DNA from 4 places in the Bacillus mesophilum genome. Region 2 is predicted to be linked to each of the others. Evidence: predicted binding sites of a transcription regulator. Region 2 holds the regulator's gene; each other region holds the start of a gene.

Region 1 (5,154 bases), on a different contig from region 2:
CATCAAGCATTTCAGTTGTATGTGCAGCAGAAGGCATATTTCTTACACGGCCTGTTCCTCTTGGTACAGTCGGAAACACGATCGATTTTGCATAAACACCCTTTTCATTTAGGCGCTTGCTGAACTCCTGCGTTTTTACTTCGTCTCCGATAATGCATGGTGTTATTGGTGTTTCACTTTCTCCAATGTCAAAGCCAAGCTTTTTCAGGCCATCCTTAAGGTAATTGGCATTTTCCCATAGCTTTTCATTTAGCTCGGTGCTCTCCATTAAAATTTCAATGGATTTAATACATGCAGCAATATCTGCAGGTGTTAAAGATGTGGAGAATAAGAATGGTCTGCTGCGGACCTTTAACCAATCAATTAACGATTGCTTTCCGGCAACATAGCCGCCTACAACCCCAATTGCTTTTGAAAGTGTCCCAATTTGGAAATCAATTTTATCGGATAAACCAAAATGCTTAACAGTACCCGCTCCTTTGCCCAGAACGCCTGAACCATGTGCATCATCAACATATGTAATTAAGTCAAACTCTTCTGCAATCTCCACAATCTCTGGCAGCTTCGCAATGTCACCGTCCATGGAGAAAACGCCATCTGTAATCACCATGATCTTATTATAAAGACCTGACTCGGTTGCTTCTTTTGCCTTCGTACGTAAATCATCCATATCTGAATGATTGAATCTAATGATTTTTGCTTTTGATAGACGGCAGCCGTCAATGATAGAAGCGTGGTTTAATTCATCAGACAAAATGGCATCATTTTTGTCCATTACAGCTGAAATAGCAGCCATATTGCAATTAAATCCTGATTGATAAGCAATTGCTGCTTCGGTATACTTAAATTGTGCAAGTTTTTCTTCAAGCTCCAAATGGATATCGAGCGTACCGTTTATCGTTCTAACAGCCCCTGCTCCTACACCATATTTTTCTACAGCTTCTCTTGCAGCTTTCTTTAATCTTTCATCTGTTGCCAGTCCTAAATAATTATTAGAAGATAAATTAATGAGTTCTTTCCCATTAATTTTGATCTTTGGACCATTTGGACTCTCCAATGGATCAATTACATTATATAAACCTCTGCCTTTTAGATCATTTAAATTTTCATCAAGGAATGAATCTAATTTTTTGCTTGTCATAATTTAGCCTCCATTCGATCTTTTTTATAAAAATAATACATTTGTCCTCTCTTGAAGGACAGTGAAAACCTTATATTGTTGAGCATTTCCACTTATAACTTTATCATATTTTTTTGTTTTGTACATATATAGCGGACATAAATTTTTGAGACTTATGCATGATTTTACGCTCCCATCCCATACTATTGGTGAAAATATTCGCTTTTATCCTTCGAAGGAGGGGGTGAATATTTATACATGTAATTGATCTGTTTACTCTACCAATTTGAAGGGAACGGCTCAAATAGAAAGAAATTAGGAGGAAATATAGAATGCAGCAGCAATTAAATGTAACTTCAGAAATCGGTAGACTTAAAACAGTTATGCTACATAGACCAGGATTAGAAATCGAGCATTTAATGCCACAATACTTAGAAAGACTATTATTCGATGATACTCCTCACCTTCCCATCATTCAAAAAGAACATGACTATTTTGCACAACAATTAACGAATAGAGACATCGAAGTTTTATATCTTGACGTTTTAATGAAAGAAGCCGTACAGAATCAGGATGCAAGGCAATATTTTATGCATGAGATCTTAAAAGATGGCTTGGAAAACTTAGACGGCTCATACGACAGTGTAAAAGAGTACTTTCAATCATTAGAAGGAGACGAGCTCGTCAGTATTGTCATGTCAGGAGTGCCTAAATCGAAAATTCCGAAAAGCAAGCAAGTGCACCTGCATGAAATAACAAATGAGCACTATCCGTTTTATTTAGATCCGATGCCAAATCTTTATTTTACGAGAGATCCAGCAGCGGTCATTGGGAATGGGCTTTCCATTAATCGTATGTATGAGCCTGCCAGAAGGCGTGAGTCCATCTTTGTTGATACGATTATGAAGTATCACCCCCGCTTTCGAGATGCTCAAACACAAACGTACTTCTCCAGGAATGATGTTTATTCAATGGAGGGCGGCGATCAGCTTGTTTTAAGCAGTGAAGTTTTAGCAATTGGCGTAAGTGCAAGAACAACTGCTCAAGGAATTGAAAAATTAGCATCAGAAGTATTTAAGCAGAACAATACCTTTAAGAAGGTAATGGCAGTTGAGATTCCGAAAAAGAGAGCTTATATGCATTTAGATACTGTGTTTACAATGGTTGATTATGACAAATTCACCTATCATCCCGGCATTGAAAGTGAAGAAGGCGGACTTAATATTTATATTCTTGAAAAAACAAGCGAAGAAGGCGAATTTGCGATTTCCAGGAAATCTGATTTAACAAGTGCATTAAAGGAAGTGTTAAATCTTAAAGAAATCACGTTAATTCCCTGTGGAGGCGGATGTCCGATCGCAGCTGCCCGGGAGCAATGGAATGATGGGTCTAATACACTTTCCATCGCACCAGGCGTTGTTGTTACCTACGACCGCAATACGGTCACCAATAAAGTTCTCCGTGAGCATGGAATTGAAGTCATCGAAATTGAAAGCTCAGAGCTATCGAGAGGAAGAGGCGGCCCTAGGTGTATGAGTATGCCGCTGGTTAGAGAGAATTTATAAGAAAAGCAAGGGATTCTTATGATTGGGAGTCCCTTGCTTTTTTATGTTTAATTTGCTGTTGAACTGCTCTTATCTTTAGAAAAAAAGAACTTTAATGGGATTACTGCATGTAATAAAAATAGAAACATTAAGGAATATACTAAAAAAGCTAAATCAGGTGCGAATATTTGAAAGCTTCTCCACGGAATTTGCTGTGTCATTACAATCATTGGAATGGCACCAATGGCAATAAACAAAAACATCGAGGAGAAAATATAGGACAGATATCTTTTCTTTGTTTGATTCTTTCGCATAATTCGCATGATAGCTAAAATAACAAGGAAAAAAATGATGGCAAGCAGTATCCATTGAAATAAATGAGACTGCTCTGGCAATGCATCTGTATGATCATGGATTAGTAAATCCCGAATTCCATTCATCATAAAGTAAACTTGTGGATCTTCTAATGAGTGATACTTATTTGTTAATAGTATAGCAGCCTGATGTATTTCCGGCCGAAAATACATCTCAGCTCTATAATCGCGGGTAGCGCCTCCATGAAATAAGAATCTTCCTTCTTCGTTAAAATGCCAGCCAATCCCATACGAATTTCCATCTTCAGGCAGTGAAGTGAAAAGCTTCATACCTTCTTCAGATATTATATTCTTGTTCCCCTCTAATAAAAATGTTAGAAATTTTGTTAGGTCATTTGCCGTAGATACAATATATCCGTAAGGCGCTCCCGCTTGATCATATAAAAATTTACTTTTAACCGGCTTGCCGAACCATGACTCAAAACCAGCAATTAGATTCAATTTCCTCACTTGTTCAGCATTTGCTCCAGTATGATTCATGTCTAATGGTTTAAAAATATGGTTTATTACGTATTCATCATAATCTGTGCCGCTAACATTTTCTACAATTCTTCCCAGCAATAAGTAATTGGCAGAGTTATATTCATATTTTTCACCGGGCGAGTGAGCGAGTTTGACTCCACTCAATTCCCTAACTGCAGCAGCAATATCCCAGTTTTTAAAGTTGTCTCTATCGGTAACCTTTAAACCATCATATTGAGCAATTCCGCTTGTTTGCCGCAATAAGTGATAAACTGTTATTTTATTTTCATGGGGTGCAGCATATTGAAACTCTGGCAAATAGGTATCAATAGACTGTTCGAGTTCAATTCTCCCCTCTTCCATTAACATCAAAATGGCAAGTGCTGTAAAAGGTTTACTCAACGAGCCAGTAAGAAAAGGAGTGTTATCGGTTATGATTTCTCCGTTGCTTAATGCTCCCCACTGTTCATTAATTAACACTTCCCCACCATCAATAATGGTAAGAGCCGCTCCGGGAATTTGATACTGATCCATAGCATCCCTGATATATTCATTAATTCTATCATGATAATTATTTTGAGCACTTACTTCAAAAGAGGGGACTATTGTTAGAAAAATGATAAGCAGAACTAAATACCTTTTCATTCTTTTTCTCCTTCAGCACTTATATATTTTTCTACCATTTTTTTTAGTATTTTATAGGATTCATCCAAATCAAAGCTTTCATCAATTAACTTCTGATATGCTAGTCCATCAAAACAAGCTAACAGGATGCTTGACAGCCCCTCAGATTTTGACTTATTCATTATATAAAGATCCTCTAGTGGCTGTGCTAGACTCCTTCTGCCTGATTCCAAAATGGTACTTACTTCTTCTTTATATTCTTCTTTTTTCAGGCCCAGAGAATAGAGTTCATATCTAAAACGATACCAATCAGGGTCTGCTCCTACTCTAGATTGAATTTCCTTCAGAGCAACATCTACATTCATTTGTTTATCGTCATATTGCTTTTGGTATTCCGTTTGAATAGATTCTTGTACTGAAAACAGCAGTTCTTCCTTGTTTTTAAAATAATAATGAACAAGACCAGGGGTAATTTCAGCTTCCGCTGCAATATCCTTGATAGAAGAATTATAAAAGCCTTTTTGACTAAAAATTTTGTAAGCGGCCTTGATTAATCTCGATCGTTTATCATTCTGATCCATTTGGAACCTCCTCTGTAAGTTGGTCAACCAACCAAATTATATCATATCAGCAGTTTATTTACATTAAATTCCTTCCTGTTTAAATAAAAGTTATATTTTTGAAAAACCATTAATAATTGGAAATAGGTACCTTGTATAAAAATTTGTAATTACAATTTACTAATTGTTTTATAATGTATGTTCTTGTAAACTATAAGAAAAAGAAATGTTGTTAGCGCTTTCTAAAATTTTTATTAAAAAATGATTTTGTGTTAGGGGTTCATAATGGAAAAAAATCAATCACTGCATGCTTTTGTAAAAGAAGAGCTGATGAATCAAATTAAATCAAACAAATACAAGCACGGAGAGCAGTTTCCAACTGAATATAAACTCTGCAAAGAATTTGATGTCAGCAGAACAACCATACGTGCTGCACTGCAGCAGCTCACACAAGAAGGCTATCTTGTCCG
Region 2 (5,154 bases):
ATTGTCACACCGTCATTTGTAATTAACGGAGATCCGAATTTTTTCTCAAGAACCACGTTGCGTCCTTTTGGTCCAAGAGTTACTTTTACTGCATCTGCAAGTGTATCAACCCCGCGCAGCATAGAGCGGCGAGCTTCTTCACTGAATTTAATCTCTTTTGCCATTTGTAATAACCTCCTCAAAGATTTTAAATTAATATAAGTCTAAGTCTATTTTTGATTTATCCGATTACTGCGAGAATATCGTTTTCACGAAGAATTAAATATTCTTTGCCTTCGTATTTAACTTCAGTTCCAGCATATTTTGAGAAGATAATGCGGTCACCATCAGCAACTTCCAATGCAACACGCTCACCATTTTCAAGCACGCGTCCAGTACCAACCGCTACGACTTTGCCTTCCTGCGGCTTTTCCTTTGCAGAGTCTGGAAGCACGATACCGCTTGCAGTTTTTTCTTCAGTTTCAACAAGCTCGATAATAATTCGATCACCTAGTGGCTTTAACAAGTGAAACAACCTCCTCAATCATTATGTAGTGATTTATTTATTAGCACTCTATCGACTTGAGTGCTAACACATTTATTATATTAATAGTTCTGACTTTTATTTGCAAGCATGATGCTGTATTTTTCATAAAAAATTTTAGACTTTAAAAGGAAGTCTATTATTGCCTATGCCAGAGTCCAGAAAGATCCATTTCTGGCAACCTCTTCATTATATACATTCACATTCTTTTTATGCATAAAGGCTGTTCGGGGTAGCCTTCTATTTGAAAGAAGTCCCTCTTTATGAGTAAAATGGTTAAAAGAGCATATGCTTGATTCTATGTCATAAGGGAGATCATCATTTGAAAAAAGAATACTGGATTATTTTAATTGTGTATATTGCCATGCAGCTTTCCTCCATTGTCGGCTTGCCGCTTATGGTGTTTGGAAGTGAGCTTATAACTGGCACTAGAATGGATCAAGGTACGGCCGTGTCTTCTTGGCTTGTGATTAGCTTTTCTCTAGCCCTCATCATCATTCTTTTCCTGCTGCGAAAGGATATGAAAGTGGAGCGGAGTTTATCTGAGCAATCATCCGTTGTAAAATCGATCGCCTGGGCCATTGGCGGGGTGTTTTTAGCACTGATTGCACAGTCTGTTGCTGCAAATATTGAATATATGATTGGCATTGAAATGGGTTCAGAGAACACACAGCAAATCATGAGTATCATTGAAACGTCGTCAATTGTTATTCTTGTTGTGTCGATCATTGGACCGATTTTAGAAGAAATCATTTTCCGGAAGATTATTTTCGGCAGCCTGCATAAACGCTTTAACTTTTTCATATCAGCGCTCCTTAGCTCTGTCATCTTTGCGGCAGCACATACTGAATTTGAACATTTGCTTCTCTATTCAGCGATGGGGTTCACGTTTGCCTTTCTATATGTAAAAACAAAACGGATCCTTGTGCCGATCTTTGCTCACGTAGCCATGAATTCTCTTGTAGTCGTCATGCAGCTTAACATGGAAGAAATCGAAAAATGGCTGGAGGAAATGGAACATGTGGCAGCATTTATTGGAGGGTTACTATGAGAAGAACTCCTCTGTTTTCAGGCATCATTTATTTGATCCTTGGCATACTATTTGTCTACATCGCTATTCAAAGTCTTCAGCAAAACGGAGAGTGGGGATTCATGACAAACCTTCTCATTATCATTGCTACCTTTGACATTGGAGCTGGCCTCAAAATGATCAGCTTCCACTTTAAGCTTAAAAATCTTGAAAACAAAAAATGAGCCTGTATAAGGGCTCATTTTTATTTTGAACAAGACATGCTTTCCTGGAGGGATCTCCTACATATCTGCCGGGTAATGTTTTAAGAAATAAATTAATGATTGCAATTCCACGGCTAAGTCGATATGGTGAACCCTGATTGCTGGGGGCACAGTTAATCTAGCAGGAGTAAAGTTTAAAATTCCTTTTACTGTGCTTTGTGAAATTCTATCTGTAATCGTCTGAGCATGCTGAGAAGGTACAGTTAAGATCACAACTTGGATGTCATTTTCTTCAATGACCTTTTCAAGATCGTCCATATGATAAACGGATACATCCCCAATTTTTTGATTAACTTTATCGGGCGAAACATCGAAGCCCACTTCAATTTTTGTATTGTTGTTTTTTAAGAAATTATAGTTTAATAAAGCAGTCCCCAGATTACCAACACCAATTAAACCAACCTTTGTTACTTCATCTTGGTCGAGCGTTTTTCTAAAAAAGGACAGCAGGTAATTCACATTGTAGCCATAGCCTTTTTTTCCAAGTGCTCCAAAGTAAGAAAAATCCCTTCTGATCGTGGCAGAATCAACTTTTACAGCATCACTTAATTCCGCAGACGAAACCCGAAGCTTACCTGATGCATGCAGATTTTTTAAAAATCGATAATACAGCGGTAATCGCTTTGCAGTAGCCTGCGGAATTTTGGTTTGTTCTGTTGACATCATTGTACCTCCGTATTCTCCGTCCTACTCCGTTCTTTTAAAATCCCCATTTTTGCCGCCTGTTTTTTCTATTAAGTAGGTTTCCCCAATGATCATCCCTTTATCGACGGCCTTGCACATATCATATACAGTCAGCGCACAAGCTGAAGCAGCTGTTAACGCTTCCATTTCAACACCTGTGCTGCCTTTTGTTTTGGCAGTAGCCGTAATTTGCAGAATATGATCAGAATCTGTCAGCTTCCATTCAAAAGAAATGTCCACACTTGTAAGCATAATTGGGTGGCACATTGGAATAATGTCAGATGTTTTTTTACTTGCCATAATTCCGGCAACTTGTGCAACGGCTAATACGTCTCCTTTTTTCATACTGTTAGACGTAATCTTGTCGTATATGACCTCATTTACTTTTATACTTGAATGGGCAATAGCTGTGCGAACGGTTTCGGCTTTTTCGCCAATATCAACCATCTTAGCTCTGCCTTCTTCATTAAAATGCGTTAAATCTCCCATATACTAACACCTCACAACAGAATCATACACTATTTTAGGTGCATTTGTGTATAGTTTGTATTCATATTCACATATTTATTTGCAAATTTCTTCAAATAACGCCGGTTTATTGCCGAACCTCAGCGGAATACGATACACTTGTCTTATACTGCAGAGGTGAAAATCATGATACTATTACAAGTTAATCAGCTCAATAAAAGCTTTGGTGCTGATCCAATTTTAACGAATATAAAAATGGAAGTACAAACAAGAGACCGCATTGCGCTCGTTGGACGAAACGGAGCAGGCAAATCGACTTTATTAAAAATAATCGCTGGCCATATCTCTTATGACAGCGGGGAAATCATGAAGCCAAAGGAAGTTGAAATCGGCTATTTGGCGCAAAATACAGGACTTGAATCTGAGCTGACAATTTGGGATGAAATGCTGACCGTTTTTGCTTCTTTACAGCAGCAAGAAAAAGAATTGCGTTCATTAGAAGAAAAGATGTCTGATCCTAACGCAATGAGCAACGAAGAAATGTATAACCGCATTTTAAAAGAATATGATCGCCTTCAGGTCAGCTTTAAAGAGAATGGAGGCTACCAGTATGAAGCAGATATCCGCTCCATTTTACACGGCTTGAACTTTCATACCATAGGATATGATGCGAAAATATCATCCTTAAGCGGCGGACAGAAAACACGGCTTGCGCTCGGAAAGCTGCTCTTAACAAAACCTGATCTGCTTATTCTTGATGAGCCAACAAACCATTTGGACATCGAGACCCTTTCATGGCTCGAATTCTACCTGCAGAGCTATGAAGGAGCTATTTTAATTGTTTCGCATGATCGGTACTTCCTCGACAAGGTTGTTACACAGGTATATGAAATCTCACGTCATCAGATCAAAAGGTTCACCGGAAACTACAGCCGCTATTTAGATCAGAAAGCAGCAGATTTTGAACGTGATATGAAGCAGTATGAAAAGCAGCAGGAAGAGATCTCAAAGCTTCAGGATTTTATTCAGCGAAACCTAGCACGTGCCTCAACGACCAAAAGGGCACAGAGCCGCCGTAAACAATTAGAACGAATGGATGTAATGGATCGTCCCCTTGGCGATGAGAAATCAGCATCTTTTGGCTTTCAAATTGAAAGACAATCAGGCAATGATGTGCTGCAGGTTATGGATCTCGCTATTGGCTATGCAGGTGAAGCAGTTGCTGGAAACCTTTCTTTCCGGATTACTAGAGGAGACAGTGTCGCTTTAGTGGGACCTAATGGGATTGGGAAATCGACTTTGCTGAAGACTATTATTGAAAACCTTCCAGCCTTACAAGGGAAGATCCTGCACGGTTCTAATGTAACGATTGGGTATTATGATCAGCAGCAGGCAGAGCTTACATCCAATAAGCGAGTTTTAAATGAACTTTGGGACGATTATCCGCAAATGCTGGAAAAAGACGTTCGAACCGTTTTAGGTAACTTTCTTTTTTCAGGGGATGATGTATTAAAAACCGTGTCTACGTTAAGCGGCGGCGAAAAAGCGCGTCTTGCTTTAGCCAAATTAATGCTGCAAAAATCCAATTTTCTAATACTGGACGAGCCTACCAATCACCTGGACTTAGACAGTAAAGAGATTCTGGAAAATGCTCTAATTGATTATCCTGGCACTATCTTATTTGTCTCTCATGACCGCTATTTCATTAACCGCATTACATCTAAAGTAATTGAACTATCAAAAGAGGGTGCCGAGGAGTTTCTCGGGGATTACGATTATTATGTGGATAAAAAGAAGGAGCAGGAAGAGCTTGAAAAGTTTGATGCTGTTTCTGCAACTGCTGAATCTGTATCTTCGACTGAAAAAAACAATTATCAATTAGATAAAGAAGCCAAGAAACTGGAACGGCAGCGAAAACGAAGAATAGAAGAGATCGAAAAACAAATTGAAGAGCTTGAACTCAAAATAGAAGAATTTGATCAACTTTTATGTGATCCTGAGGTTTATCAGGACCATGAGAGGGTACTAAAGATAACAACAGATAATGATCTGGCAAAACTTGAGCTTGAAACCCTTCTTGAAGAATGGACTGAGCTAGCAGATTAATTATCGTACCCCCTTTAGGCATTTATTCTCTCTAGAAAGAACCGGGACTATAGTCATCTCGGTTCTTTTTTTATCCACAA
Region 3 (5,154 bases), on a different contig from region 2:
ATTGTAAATAGCGGAATGAATAGCAGGGAATAAAGCATTGGTGTCGTAATAACAATTTTTCCTTTCCAGAGTGTAAACAGCCAGTTAAAGATCTTTACACCTGTTGGAACGGCAATGGCCATTGTTGTAATTGAGAAGATACTGTTAACAAACGCACCTTGACCCATTGTAAAGAAGTGGTGAACCCAAACAAGGAACGAAAGCAATGAAATAATAACCATTGATGCGACCATTGATTTGTAGCCGTAAAGGTTTCTGCGCGCGAAAGTTGAAATGATCTCACTATATATACCAAACGCAGGCAATACTAAAATATATACTTCAGGATGTCCCCAAACCCAGAACAGGTTGGCCCATAACATGTCCATTCCGCCATTATTCGTTGTAAAGAAATTAGAAGCGAATAGACGGTCAAGTGTACCCATTGCAAGAGCAACTGTTAGTACTGGGAATGCAAAAACGATAATAATATTTGTGATAAAAGCTGACCATGTGAACATAGGCATTTTCATTAAAGTCATGCCTGGTGCTCTCATTTTTAAGATGGTTGTCATAAAGTTGATCCCTGTTGCCAGAGTACCGATCCCAGCAATCTGCAGGGCAATCATATAATAGTTCGTCCCGACTGACTCACTAAACTCGGTTCCTGCTAACGGGAAGTACGAAGTCCAGCCTGCGTCAGGTGAACCGCCGATTACGAATGAGATGTTAAAGAGCATTGCTCCCATGAAAAATAACCAAAAACTTAAAGCATTCAAACGTGGGAAAGCGACATCTCTCGCACCAATTTGCAAAGGTACAACAAAGTTCATCAGTGCCATAATAAATGGCATTACCATGAACATAATCATAACAACTCCGTGAGTTGTGAATATTTCATTATAGTGCTGTGCATCTAATAATTTGTTCTCCGGCATTGACAGCTGAGCTCTCATCATGATCGCATCAGCGCCACCGCGGAACAGCATAAGAAGCGCAGAAATTAAATACATTATACCGATTCGTTTATGGTCAACAGTTGTTAACCATTCGCGCCATAAATAACCCCATTTTTTAAAGTAAGTTAATCCAGCGATGATAGCAATTACGGTTAATCCAATAGCGACCATGGAAGCGTATATTGCTGGGCTTGGATGCGGTATGGCGAATCGTTCAAAGAATTCCATACGATTTTATCTCCTTTCACGTATAACAAACAAGTTTACTAGCTTTAAATATTTATCTGCATATTAATGATGATGTTCAGATTCCTCGTGATCGTGGTCCTCATGATCATGATCTTCATGATTTTCTTCATCAGAATCGTCTTCGTTACCAGATGATCCGTGATTATGTCCGCCATGTTCACCTTCAGGAGCTGGACGGAAGTCAAGATGTGTACCAGTAAAAGTTAATTGACCAAGATGACCTGGTTCAAGTAGTTCATCAAACTTTTCTTCAGTAATAGGTGAAGCTGTATCTTTCACTTCTTCTACCCAGTCGTCAAATTCGTTTTGAGGCATTGCTGTAACATTAAATGTATTCTCAGCAAAGCCTTTACCATTAAAGTTAGCATTTCTTCCCATATATTCACCAGGGACATCTGCAGCAAGATGCAAAGTGTTAACCATATCGGACATTGCATATTTTTGTCCGCCTAATTGCGGAATCCAGAAACTGCTGATTGTTCCAAAAGAGTATAATTTGAATTCTAGAGCACGGTCAGTTGGAACGTATAGGTAATTTACCGTTTCAATTCCTTCTTCTGGGTAGCTGAAATGCCACTTCCATGCTGAAGATGATGCATAAACAACTAAAGGTTCTTTATCTTCATATCCCGCTGGAGTTGCTTCGACTTTATAGTTGCTTTGCACAGACATAAAAGAGAGGACAGCAACAATCAGGACAGGAATACCAACACAGATTGATTCAACGAGTATGCTGCCTTCAATATGCGGCGGTTCATAATCTTCTTTTTGCTTTGAAGCTCTGTATTTAATTAACATGTAGGCCAAAATACCAAACACAGCCAATACGATAAATAACATGATACTAGCTGAGATGATAATGTCATTTGCCTGTGTTGCTGCTTGCGGGCCTTTTGGATCCAGAACAATTAATTGTTCACACCCTGTAAGCACTGTGGCAATAGTAATAACTAGAAAGAGGATTGCCGATTTAAGTTTCATTATTGTGCTCCTTTCATCAATCAATGAATGAAATATAATTTTCATCATTACTAAACTATATATTGTTCACATTAACAGTCTCTATATTAGTCTCATATAATGTTAATTACAATCATTTGTGATTTGTGTCACAAAATGTTCATGATTAGAAGACGTGTTTTTGTCACAAAAAGTTCATAAATAGACTAGTAAATGATTGGTAACTCCTATTTTTTATTAGTATTTTTGATAAAGCTAGAGTAGTATAAACACTTTTAACCCATATTGTAAGTAGAGCTAAAATTTTTTTACTATAATTCATTCCATGTAAAAATTCTTTTTATGGCAGTTTATATGTGTACATATATGGGTAAAATATTTTCAACTATGTATACCCCCAGAAAAAGGTCCTTAACCTCGAATTGTATTGTAAATGAAAAGTTTAATTTATTGTCACAATATATTTTTTAATGGGGCATTTATGTTACAAGGAGTCTGATTATGAAAATCTTTAATGCGGACATAGACCAAATATTAGATGATACATCCGATATGGCTGATGAAGATCTTTCTCATCTAATCAGACATATAGAAATAGATCTTTTACTTGATCGTACACAAGATTGGTAATACATATTAAGATTAAGGATTCTAATTGGAAGGAGCTTCGGTAATCACGAGGCTCTTTTTTTAATGCTAAGCAAAGAAATAGCATAAAGAAAATAAAAAGTGGAGTACATGGAATTCAATTATATAAGACTTAATAAAGCCGCTAAGAAATCTTTAGCTTCACTGTAACCATCTTCCAATTGTTCTCGTCAAAAGGAATAAAGGGGGAAATGGCGATGAAAAAGATATGGATTATTATGAGCATTTTGCTTCTTGTTCCTGCGGCAATAGCTGCTGTTATTATGAGCACGCAGCTAAAGGTTGTCAGCCAGATTGAAAATGAAAATGTGGAGGTACTCAGCAATAAAACGTGGAAGATTTATTTTTCACGAAAGTTAGATCAAAAAACAGTTAATTCACAAACTGTATCTGTCATTAACGATCAAGGTGAGAAACAAGATATTGACATAAACTTAAGTGATGATCAAAAGAGCATCATTGTTAAACCTCCCGAATCAGGCTTTAAAGCAAGAACAGGTTCATACAAGCTATTACTGACAGAGGGCATTCAATCAGTGAACGGAAGAAAATTAGCTCATCAAACAGAACAGCTTTTTAATGTCGAGCTTACATTGCCAAAAGCTGATTCAGTTGCTCAAATAAATGACCATTTCCTTACACTGTTAGAAGATAAAGGGCGTTCAAATGGACCTGGATTATACAGCAGTTCAGGTTCTACAGAGTTCAGCAATATGGAAAGCAGCGGGGAAGGAGGACAGTATTCTAAAACAAATATCCAAGTTGATGGAGTTGATGAAGCCGATGCGGTAAAAACTGATGGTCAATACATTTACCGGGCAGCAGATGGCGAAGTGCAAATTGTATCTGCTCATCCAGTTAATGAAATGGAAGTCATGTCTGTGCTGAAGTTCACTCATGATTTTAGTCCGCATTCTCTGTTTCTGCATGAAAACCAGCTTGTTGTTTTAGGACACAGTTATACAGAAAATAAAAAGGGTGCTGAAAACAAAGTTCAAGACATTTCTTTTCCCGCATATTATCAAAGTGTAAAAGCAATTGTTTATGATATCGAAAATAAAAAACAACCAAAAGTAACAAGAGAAGTTGAAGTGGAGGGTTCCTTGACAGCAGCAAGGATGAAGGAAGGAAAGGTATTTATGGTTACAAATCAATATCCAGATATTTGGATCTTAGAGGAGAACCCAGATATGGACCTTCGACCAATTTTTAAAGATACTGCAAAAGCGGAATCCTTTCAGCGTGTGGATTTGAAAAATATCAATTATATACCAGAATCAAAAGATCAAAACTTCACAAATATTGCTGTCTTTGATTTGAAGCAAAATACCAAAGAGGCAGTAATATCCTCATTTATTGGCAGCGGTGACAATATGTATATGTCAAAAGATTATCTTTATATGGCTTCGGCTGATTATTCATTAATGCCACTGCGTGAAGAGAGCTTTGAAGATTTTAGTCCGGATACAACGATTTATAAATTTAAGTTTGAAGGTCTAAAAGCCGTTATGATGGCGAGCGCCGAAATAAACGGCACCATTTTGAATCAATTTTCAATGGATGAGCATGATGGTTATTTCAGAATAGCAACAACAAAAGGGAATACTTTCAACGATTCCAGCCCTTCAGCTAATAATCTCTACATTTTAGACGAAAACTTAAATGAGACAGGTAATCTTGAGGACCTAGCGAGAGGAGAAAGAATATATTCCGCTCGATTCATGGGTGATAAGATATATATCGTTACTTTTAAAGAAACAGATCCATTGTTTGTTATAGACAGCAGTAATCCGAAGTCTCCTAAAGTTCTAGGCGAGTTGAAGATTCCTGGTTTCAGCAACTATTTACATCCTTATGACGAAAACCATTTAATTGGATTTGGTTATGATACAAGGGTTGAAGCAGGCAAAAACGGTAGCGATCCGCTCGTCTTTACTGAAGGCATTAAAATTTCACTTTTTGACGTTAGTGACATGAAGAATCCCAGGGAAAAGTTTACAGAGATTATTGGCGGCAGAGGAACCTATTCACCTTTAAATTATGATCACAAAGCATTACTATTTGATAAAAATAAAGATATTTTCGCTTTTCCCGTTACGGTATATGAAAACATTAAAGATAGTCAGTATGATAGTAAATATACATTTCAGGGTGCCTATATTTACGGAATTGATGTAGAGAAAGGTTTTACAATAAAAGAGATGGTGACCCATCAGGATCAAGATGCAATTTACGAAGAATGGGAAGATACAATTGATAGACTCGTTTATATCAACAACATGATCTATGCACTATCTCCAAATGCCATCTCAGCATATGATATGAAATCCTACAGGAAAATAAATTTTGTTGAAATCAA
Region 4 (5,154 bases), on a different contig from region 2:
TTCCTTTATATGATGTTGTTTAGTGCAGCCGGTTATTTTATTGGGGCATGTGTGCAAATCAATAAATTATTTATTCTATTGTTCGTGGGACTGCTGATCAGCTTCGGCAGTAACGCTTTTTCCATAAGTATTCCGCAAGGCTTTATTGAATTCTTTGCATTTGAGGCACAGTTCTGGTTCTTTGCGGCTAAGGTGCTTTGTGTCAGTACGTTGTTTTACACAGCAGCCACGATGATCTTTGCAAAATTGGAGGTGAGAAAATGAGATCATGGAGAAAAAAGAAAAAACTCACTCATTGGCTTCTCATTGCTTACTCCATTGTATTGATTGCCAGTATGGCATTGGTTCTTTTAATGAATGATAACCTGACATTATCAAAAGCTGAAACGGAATTATTTGGTGTGGAAAGTGAATTATTGTCAGGGAACTATCAGGAAATTGATGAGCAATATAAAACAGTGGAGTATCATTTTGATTATGAGGAAGACACTTTAGAACTGACTTCACAATATCCGGAAAATTCACTGTTTATTCTGAAAGAGAAACAAGAGCAGGATCAAAAAGTGGATGTAACTATTTTCGGACCCTATGCTCAAATTAACCAGTATGATGTAAGTGATCAGATGGCAACTCTCCAAGCTGAAATTCAAGACAAAGAACTAGCCATTTCCATAACTGGCAGGAACTATCTTGACATGAATCTAGTCACAACTAACTTTACTAGCAACCAATTTCTGAGTGAGGAAGGTATAGGTAGAGATTTTGCTTACAATGTACCCATCATATACATCCAGCTGCCGCCAAACATCAACATTAACCACGGACCGGAGATCCACACAAGAACAGTACAAAAGTAAGTAACGTGGGGGAGGGTACAACTAAACCCTCCCCGTATTTATATAAGCATCAGTATCTTTGGATGCTATTCCTTATACAAAGTAGTTCCCTGCTATCCTTATTGAAAATCCTCAGCTCCCATCAAAAACCTGAGAAATCCCTGTAGCTACAAGGAAGTAAGACAAATTAAAAAGCCGTTTCCATTTTATTATGGAAGCCGGCTTTTAGTGGTGAATGGAATAGTTTTGTTATGCTCGATTTAATCAGAGGCGATGATTTTAAGAGGCATCATGATGTTTTATCTCAGTTTGATGAATCTGCAAAGGCTCTCTTTTGAATTTATAGGCCATCCAATACGCAAAGCCAATAAAGATTGAGCCGCCAACAGCATTGCCTAAATAAACAGGGATGAAATTTTCGATATAGCTTGCCCATGAAAGATGTCCGGCAAAAATAGCAGCTGGAATGACAAACATGTTAGCAACGACATGCTGGAATCCAATTGCAACAAAGGCCATGGTCGGAAACCAGATTCCAAGTATTTTTCCTGTTGTGTCTTTGGCGCCGTAGGATAGCCAAACGGCAGCCGCCACTAGCCAGTTGCAGCCGATTCCGGAGATAAAAGCAGGCAGGAAAGCGGCCTCTACTTTATGTTCAGCAATGCTAACCGTTTTTTCAAGAAATACGCCGCTCTCTGTCAGCCCGGCAATATGGCCGAAAAAGTAAGCAACGAACAATGCGCCAGCAAAATTGCTGACAGTCACTAGTCCCCAGTTCTTTGCGACAGAAGCGACCGACACTTTCTTTGCCATACTAGCGAGAGGAAGAACCATCATATTTCCGGTGAGCAGCTCACCGCCGGCAATTAATGTTAGGATAAGACCAATTGGAAAGAGAGCGGCACCCAAAAATGAGCTGATTCCAGCTAGATCGCCAGCTAATGGTGCAGTCACACGAATATAAAGCAGATAGCCTAGCGCAATAAATGCGCCAGCTTGAAATCCCAAAATCAGTGTTCTCATAATAGGATAATCTGCTTTTTTTACACCCATATCAACTGAATAACTTGCAATTTCATCTGGTTTATAAAAAGACATATCGGAAAACCTCCGGTAATAAGTGAAATGCTGTGAAGTACATCACATATACCTATAGTTTAATGCAAAGATTTCCATAATGATGTGAACGTTTTAGCACTGTTTGTAAAACGCTTACATTTAAAACTATATGGGCAGAGTAAACATAGGATTTCTTATTAAAGTGCAATAGACAAGAAACATTTGTGAGTGTATAAAGCAGCATAGTTATATTTATCACAGGAAAAATCATACTTGGGTTCCAGAGGCTGTATATTGACATTTGTTAATTTCGAAAATATAATAACTTACATAAAGTAAGTATATGAGAAGGAGAAAATAATATGAAATTTCACGAGGCTCCACATGTTTATGTTAGCCAAGTTCAATTAAAGGTTCAGGATTTGCAAAGATCACTGGCATTCTATCAGGACATTTTAGGTTTAAAAGTTATAGAGAAATCGGAGGAAATCGTTCGTTTGTCTGCTGATGGTAAGACAGGGCTTATTACATTAACTCAGCCAAGCACCATTTCCCCAAAGCAAAACAGAACAACAGGTTTATATCACTTTGCACTCCTTCTTCCAGAGCGCAGAGACCTGGCAGCCGTTATTCGTCATTTAATCAGTACAGGCTATCCGCTGCAAGGGGCATCTGATCATCTAGTGAGTGAAGCCCTTTACCTGGCTGATCCTGATGGAAATGGAATTGAAATTTATCATGATCGTTCATCAGAAGGCTGGGAGTGGAAAGATGGAGAGGTTGTCATGGCAACAAATGCCATGGATGTAGAAGGTGTTTTATCAGAATGGGATGGAGCATCTTGGAGCGGTCTGCCCGCTGGAACGATCATGGGGCATATCCATCTGCACGTTTCAGAATTCCATAAGACTAAAGAGTTCTATTTAGAAGGTCTTGGATTTGAAACGGTTTGCACTTATGGAGGGCAGGCACTTTTCATTTCAACTGGTGGATATCATCACCATATCGGGTTAAATACTTGGAATGGGATTGGAGCTCCAGCTCCGCTTGAAGATCATGCCGGAATGGAATCTTTTACACTCGTATTCCCGAATGAAGAGGAACGGCAAGCCGCTGTTAAGAGGCTAAATATGCTTGGAGCAGCCGTAGCTGAAATGGATGGGCAGTATACTGTAAAAGACCCTTCTGGCACAAAAATGAACTTTTAACCTTGCCCGAACCCGCTTTCTCATTGTATGTTAGTAGCAAAATGAGCGCCGCGGAGGGGAAAATATGGATGACATCACTATTGCTGATCTTGAAAGTAAGTATCCACTGATAAAGAATTTACGTGTGTATAGAGAAACAGCTTGGGAGAACCTCAATTATCGAAACGAGCTGCCGGAAGATCTTGGGCTGTCGGATATTGAAGACGCTGAAAAAAGGTTACGAAGGTTTGCCCCATTTATAGAAAAGGTTTTTCCAGACAGCAGAAAGAGCGGAGGCATAATAGAGTCTCCTCTTATTAAGATGGAAAACATGGCGATTGAATTGGCTGATTCTTTTGGCATAAAGATACCAGGTGAGCTGCTATTAAAATGTGACAGTCATTTGCCAATCTCTGGTTCGATAAAAGCTCGGGGCGGCATTTACGAGGTGCTGAAGCATGCGGAAGATCTTGCACTGAAGCATCAATTACTAAACCAACATGACAATTATGAGGTATTTGCAAGTGCAGCTTTTAGGCAATTTTTTTCGCAGTATAGCATTGCCGTTGGCTCTACCGGAAATTTAGGACTGAGTATTGGAATTATGGGGGCAGAACTGGGCTTTAATGTATATGTTCATATGTCAGCTGATGCGAAGCAATGGAAAAAGGATTTGCTGCGGACAAAAGGTGCCAGCGTTATTGAGCATAGTGGTGATTTTAGTGAAGCGGTCGCTACAGGACGGGCACAGGCGGAGCGGGATGATCATATGTACTTTGTTGATGACGAAGATTCCAAGCATCTATTTCTTGGATATGCAACTGCAGCACTTCGGCTGCAAAAACAGCTGGATCACCAGGGGATCGCAATTGACCGTGAAAACCCTCTTTTTGTTTATCTTCCATGTGGCGTAGGCGGAGGACCAGGTGGTGTTACTTTTGGACTGAAAAAAGTTTTCGGCGAGCATGTACACTGCTTTTTTGTAGAACCAGTTCATTCTCCCTGCATGCTTCTCGGTTTAATGACAGGACTTGACGATCAAATTTCTGTTCAGGACATTGGACTCGATAATAAAACGGCAGCAGACGGACTTGCTGTTGGGCGGCCATCCGGCTTAGTGGCACGAGCAATCAAATATGCTGTCAGCGGCATTTTTACGGTTTCAGATGACAGGCTATTTGCTCTCCTATATCAATTGGCAAAGCACGAGAATCTATATCTGGAACCATCAGCACTGGCTGGATTCAGCGGTTACCTTCGATTGCAGGAAAACGACTCGTACTCCAGAAAGCAGGGGCTGCAGCATGTTATGCAGAACACAACGCATATTGTATGGGCAACGGGCGGCTCTATGGTGCCAGAGCATGAAAAGCAGGAATATTATTTAACAGGTAAGCAGGTTTATGAAAAGGGGTATAAGTAACAAAAAAGGCTTGGAATGAGTTAATCATTCCAAGCCTTTTTACCATACTTAATCTTTAAAAGGATTATCTTCTCGTGCATTAACCTTTGGCAGTCTTCCATCCCTTGTCCCAATTTCATCGGCATATCCGCTAGGATAGTTTTCTGGGTCAGTGTTCATTTTTTCATTTAACGGACGGTTAGGATCAATATTTACATCTGGTACTGGTGCTGTTGGGTCATCTGGTGCATAGCTTCTATTATCCAATTCTCCTGGATTTAATGGGTCCTCATCTGCTCTGCGTGCAGATAGATCCGAGTTTGGATCATTGCGCAAATTATATTCAGTATTGAGATCATCTGTTTCTGAATGTGGTTCAACAATAACAAGGATATTTCCTTCTTTCACATCACCTTCATAACGATTTGCCTCATCTTCTGGAATACCCATGCCAATTAAGGCTCCAGCAATAGAACCAGCTCCTGCACCAACAGCAGCTCCAGCTAAAGCGGTTGCTATTGGTCCTGCTGCAACAATCGGTCCAATTCCGGGAATCGCCAGGGCACCGACCCCAGCCAAAATACCGGTTAGTCCTCCTAATACGCCTCCCGTAGCTGCGCCAGTTGCTAAGCCTTGTTCAGCCTTTGTTCCTGTTTCTTTCGTTACTTCA

The links. Region 2 encodes Rex, which represses fermentation and respiration genes when NADH is low (regulators of the CRP and FNR family bind a similar motif). Its sites were predicted from a motif close to TTGTGAAATATTTCACAA; they were not measured.
Region 1: arcA (arginine deiminase) is a predicted target of Rex. The motif match lies at 1,328-1,345, and genes of this name have one in related genera.
Region 3: qoxA (cytochrome aa3 quinol oxidase subunit II) is a predicted target of Rex. The motif match lies at 2,285-2,302, and genes of this name have one in related genera.
Region 4: F7732_RS18360 (formate/nitrite transporter family protein) is a predicted target of Rex. The motif match lies at 1,965-1,982, and genes of this name have one in related genera.

What each region holds. Positions count from the first base shown of each region.
Region 1 is NZ_WBOT01000001.1:805,288-810,441, reverse strand. Features, by position in the region: gene F7732_RS04005 (glycine C-acetyltransferase) at 1-1,141, opposite strand, end outside; gene arcA (arginine deiminase) at 1,453-2,685, shown strand; gene F7732_RS03995 (serine hydrolase domain-containing protein) at 2,733-4,145, opposite strand; gene F7732_RS03990 (TetR/AcrR family transcriptional regulator) at 4,142-4,705, opposite strand; gene F7732_RS03985 (GntR family transcriptional regulator) at 4,970-5,154, shown strand, end outside.
Region 2 is NZ_WBOT01000009.1:3,410-8,563, reverse strand. Features, by position in the region: gene groL (chaperonin GroEL) at 1-164, opposite strand, end outside; gene groES (co-chaperone GroES) at 221-505, opposite strand; gene F7732_RS19770 (CPBP family intramembrane glutamic endopeptidase) at 846-1,574, shown strand; gene F7732_RS19765 (YdiK family protein) at 1,571-1,777, shown strand; gene F7732_RS19760 (redox-sensing transcriptional repressor Rex) at 1,835-2,479, opposite strand; gene moaC (cyclic pyranopterin monophosphate synthase MoaC) at 2,504-2,989, opposite strand; gene F7732_RS19750 (ABC-F family ATP-binding cassette domain-containing protein) at 3,155-5,074, shown strand.
Region 3 is NZ_WBOT01000010.1:41,225-46,378, reverse strand. Features, by position in the region: gene qoxB (cytochrome aa3 quinol oxidase subunit I) at 1-1,166, opposite strand, end outside; gene qoxA (cytochrome aa3 quinol oxidase subunit II) at 1,230-2,168, opposite strand; gene F7732_RS23315 (hypothetical protein) at 2,649-2,777, shown strand; gene F7732_RS20360 (beta-propeller domain-containing protein) at 2,993-5,154, shown strand, end outside.
Region 4 is NZ_WBOT01000007.1:66,390-71,543, reverse strand. Features, by position in the region: gene F7732_RS18370 (hypothetical protein) at 1-264, shown strand, start outside; gene F7732_RS18365 (hypothetical protein) at 261-857, shown strand; gene F7732_RS18360 (formate/nitrite transporter family protein) at 1,116-1,934, opposite strand; gene F7732_RS18355 (VOC family protein) at 2,258-3,103, shown strand; gene F7732_RS18350 (D-serine ammonia-lyase) at 3,168-4,505, shown strand; gene F7732_RS18345 (general stress protein) at 4,554-5,154, opposite strand, start outside.